One region of the Aminobacter sp. BA135 genome, then DNA from elsewhere that is predicted to be linked to it. Evidence: predicted binding sites of a transcription regulator. Region 1 holds the regulator's gene; the other holds the start of a gene.
The links. The regulator LexA, encoded in region 1, represses DNA repair genes until DNA is damaged. The targets are predictions, from matches to a motif close to TGTTCNNNNTGTGTTCNG.
Positions count from the first base shown of each region.

Region 2: the regulator LexA is predicted to act here: its motif matches at 1,491-1,508, upstream of parE (DNA topoisomerase IV subunit B).

Region 1 covers NZ_CP139572.1:3,094,115-3,096,314, forward strand. The annotation lists gene SLT36_RS15025 (ComEC/Rec2 family competence protein) at 1-512, shown strand, start outside; gene lexA (transcriptional repressor LexA) at 637-1,353, opposite strand; gene SLT36_RS15035 (molybdopterin molybdotransferase MoeA) at 1,459-2,200, opposite strand, start outside.
Region 2 covers NZ_CP139572.1:3,475,936-3,478,135, reverse strand. The annotation lists gene parE (DNA topoisomerase IV subunit B) at 1-1,424, opposite strand, end outside; gene SLT36_RS16890 (diguanylate cyclase) at 1,682-2,200, shown strand, end outside.

The sequences.
Region 1 (2,200 bases):
TGCCCAGCGAGACCGGCTCACAGCCAGCAGCCGAGGCAGATGTCGCCGGTACGATACCCGGCAAACCAGTATCTGGAGAGCTAAACGCCGCCGGCGCGGACGCCTTCGTATGTGACAGCGGGCTGTGCACGGTTCAGCAATCGGAGGGTGCACGGATCGTTCATGCGGCGAATGCGAGCGCCGCTGCACGAGCCTGCGACAACGCGGATCTCATCGTCGTCGACGATGCCACGGCAAGCGACGTCTGCCCCGGCGTGACCGTGCTCACCAAACGCGAGCTGGCGCGCCTTGGCAGTGCGTCGATATTCATCACAGCCGAGGCGGTTGGCATAGATCAGGCGGTCGAGATACGCCACGCTGTGGCGGAACCGTACCGCCCGTGGCATGCGCAGCGCCAATTTTCGCGCGAGGCGAGGGGCCTGCCACCCTACAAGCGAACGGAGATGCCCCCGAAGACACCTGCCGGGGCAACCAAGGCGCACCCAAAAGCGCCGACTGCGGCCACACGGTGAGTCCGAGATCTGTACCCGCCGTCGCAGAGCCGTCAGATACGGCACGATAGCAACAGGGCAGGTCCGGCTTATACAGATTGCAGCAGTATGGACAGGCCGAGGTGGCGGAACGCAGCCCCGGCAATCAATAGCGGCGGATCAGGCCGACAAGCTTGCCCTGCACCTTGACCCTGTCGGGTCCGAAGATGCGGGTTTCATAGGCCGGATTGGCGGCCTCAAGAGCGATCGAGGCACCCTTGCGGCGGAAACGCTTGAGCGTCGCTTCTTCGTCGTCGACGAGGGCGACGATGATCTCACCGGGATTGGCCGTGGTCGAGCTGCGGATGACCACAGTGTCGCCGTCGAAGATGCCGGCCTCGATCATCGAGTCGCCCTTGACCTCGAGCGCGTAATGCTCGCCGCCCATGATCATGTCTGGCGGCACCGAAATCGAATGCGTCTTGTGCTGGATGGCGTCGATAGGCACACCGGCAGCGATGCGTCCCATGACGGGAATGGCAACCGCCGAAGCAACATCGTCGTCATTGCCGGCCGACATGCTGCGTGACGGCTCGGGTTTGCGGCCGAGGCTACCCTCGATGACGCTGGGCGAGAACTTCTTCGCTGCGTTGAGGCCAGGCGCGATCGAATCGGGCAGGCGCAGCACTTCAAGCGCGCGCGCCCGGTTGGGCAGGCGTCTGATGAAGCCGCGTTCTTCGAGCGCCGTGATCAGGCGATGGATGCCGGACTTGGAGGCGAGGTCGAGTGCTTCCTTCATCTCGTCGAAGGACGGCGGAATACCCGCTTCCTTCAGCCGCTCGTGGATGAATAGCAAAAGCTCGTGTTGTTTGCGCGTCAGCATCGCCACCCCCGAGGAATCAGAAGAAAAACAAACCCAGAACAAACACTATCTGTTCCAGTTGTGTTCCGCAACTGTTGATATTTCGTGAAGGGTGGAAGGTGCTGCTCAGCGCAACATCATCACCTGGCAGGCGCTGCCGGCTTCGACTGCAGGCGCGAAGGGCACCCGCACGATGGCGCAGTTGGCGTCGGCCAGCGTGCGCAGCATCGAAGAGTCCTGGATCAGGTAGGGTGTGACGACGAGACCCTCAGCGGTCTCGCGCGCAATCGCGCGGACAAAGTCCTGGCGCAGGTCGTTGGCCGCCATTGCCATGTCGAGAATGCCGTTGCGCATATCGGGCGAATAAGGGCGGCCGCCAAGCTTCGCCAGCAGAGGTTTCAGGAAAATCTGCGAGCAGATCAGGCTGGCGACCGGATTGCCCGGCAGGCCGACGCAGCGGCTGTCGCCGAGCCGGCCGAACATCAGCGGCTTGCCCGGGCGCATCGCGATCTTCCAGAAGTTGAGATCCATGCCGAGATCGGTCAGGACACGGTGAACGAGGTCGTGGTCGCCGACCGAAGCGCCGCCCAGCGTGACGATCACATCGGCGTCGGCGGCGAGCGCCTTGGCGACCAGTGCGGAGATTGCCTCGGTGCGGTCGGCGGCGATGCCGAGATTGAGCACGCGCGCGCCAACCGACTGAACGATCGCCGCGACGCCATAGGCGTTGGAGGCGATGATCTGGTCGGGCCCGGGATTGCTGCCCGGCGGCAACAGCTCGTCGCCGGTGGCGATGATGGCGACCAGGGGCGCCCGCAGCACTTCGACGCTGGGATGATTGGCAGCTGCGATCAGCGAGAGCGCAGCC
Region 2 (2,200 bases), 380 kb from region 1:
GAGTCGCCCTCGACGATGAACAGTTCGGCACCTGCTGCCGCATTCTGCGTGCAGTCGGCCAGCTTGCCGGGCAGGCGCAGCTTGCGCACCGCGCTCTTGCGCGACACTTCCTTTTCCTGGCGGCGGCGCACACGCTCGTCGGCGCGGGCGATTACCCAGTCGAGCAGCTTGGAAGCTTCCTGTGGATTGTCGGCGAGCCAGTGATCAAACGGATCGCGGATCGCCGTTTCGACGATGCGCATCGCCTCGACGGTGGCCAGCTTGTCCTTGGTCTGGCCGACGAACTCAGGCTCGCGGATGAACACCGACAGCATGCCGGCAGCGGAGATCATCACGTCTTCGCTGGTGACGATCGAGGCGCGCTTGTTGCCGACCAGATCGGCATAAGCGCGCAGGCCGCGGGTCAGAATATTGCGGAAACCCATCTCATGGGTGCCGCCGTCACCGGTCGGGATGGTGTTGCAATAGGAATTGATGAAGCCGTCGCCGCCGAACCAGGTGACGGCCCATTCGACCGAGCCGTGGCCGCTCTGCTTCTCGCTTTTGCCCGAGAAGATTTCGCGGGTGACCTGCATCTCGTTGCCGAGAGAGGCCTTGAGATAGTCGCCGAGACCGCCAGGGAAATGGAACACGGCCTTGGCCGGCGTTTCATCCTTTTCCTTGATGAGTGCCGGATCGCAGCTCCAGCGGATTTCGACGCCGCCGAACAGATAGGCCTTGGAGCGCGCCATCTTGTAGATGCGGGCCGGCAGGAAATGCGCGCCCTTGCCGAAGATGTCGGGGTCGGGGTGGAAGCGCACCTTGGTGCCGCGCCTGTTTTGGACGTCGCCGAGGCTTTCCAGTCCGCCCTGCGGGACGCCGCGCGAAAAACGCTGACGGAACAGTTTGCGGTTGCGCGCCACCTCGACTTCGAGCTGGTCGGAGAGCGCGTTGACGACGGAGACACCGACACCGTGCAGACCGCCCGAGGTCTCGTAGACCTTGGAGTCGAACTTGCCGCCGGCATGCAGCGTGGTCATGATGACCTCGAGCGCCGACTTGTTCTTGAACTTGGGGTGCGGATCGACCGGGATGCCGCGACCGTTATCGGTGACGGTGAGGAAACCCTCGGCGTCGAGCTCGACCTCGATGAAGGTCGCATGGCCAGCCACCGCCTCGTCCATCGAGTTGTCGATGACTTCGGCAAAGAGATGGTGCAGCGCCTTTTCGTCGGTGCCGCCGATATACATGCCGGGGCGACGGCGGACGGGCTCCAGGCCTTCGAGAACTTCGATGTCGGCAGCACTGTAGCTGTCGCTGGCGTCCTTTGCCGGAGCAGGGCGCTTCGCTGCAGCGGCCGCAGCGACCAGCGGGTCGACCGGACGGGAAACGGGGCGTGCAGGCTGATTGCCGAGATTGCCGAAAAGGTCGCTGTTGTCGTCCATGCTCAATAGGGTTTTTCCGCGCTGCGAATCACTTGTCGAGTTTGCCAGTTTTGCCGGTCCGGCAACAGTTCCTGATCTGTTCGTCCCCCGCCCGTTCGATATGCCCGAATTGGCAGGGCCGGCGCAACCTTTCGTAAACGCTAACCGAAGTCGCAGCAGTTGAACGACGGTGACAGCGCCTGTCTTAGGTTGCGGCTTACCCGGAATGTCCAATAACTGCTGCCCGAACATTCGGACATCAGGAAGGCCGCGCCCCCGTGCTTGACTTCGGTTCCTTGTTGCTCGCCACGGCCCTTTCGGGGGCGTGCCTGAGCGGAACGCTCGTCGCGATCTGGCTGACGGCGCGTCAGTCCCGTTTCGTGCTTACGATGGCGGTGGGGATACTACTTCTCGTCACCCATGTCATCGCCTTTTGGCTCTACGGCCAATATGCCTCGCCATGGCTTGGGCAGGGCATGCTGGCGCTGCTCGTCGCCGGCTTCTTCGTCGTCTTCACCTCCGCCGACCAGTATATCGAGCGTGGCTGGTCGAAACCGGCAGCTCTGCCGGTGGCCGGCATCATCGCCCTGACGGTCGCAGTCACCGCCGCTGGCTTCGACGGCATCGGCTTCGTCATCGCCTATTCGGCCGTGACAGGCATCCTTGTCATGACTGCGACCGCGTTCTGGACGTGCAAGGACGTCGATCGCCGCGTGCTGGCCCCGGTCTCGCTGCTCACCGGCAGCAGCGCCGTCTCCTTTGCACTCTGCGCTTTCGTCATCGTCCAGCACAAGCAG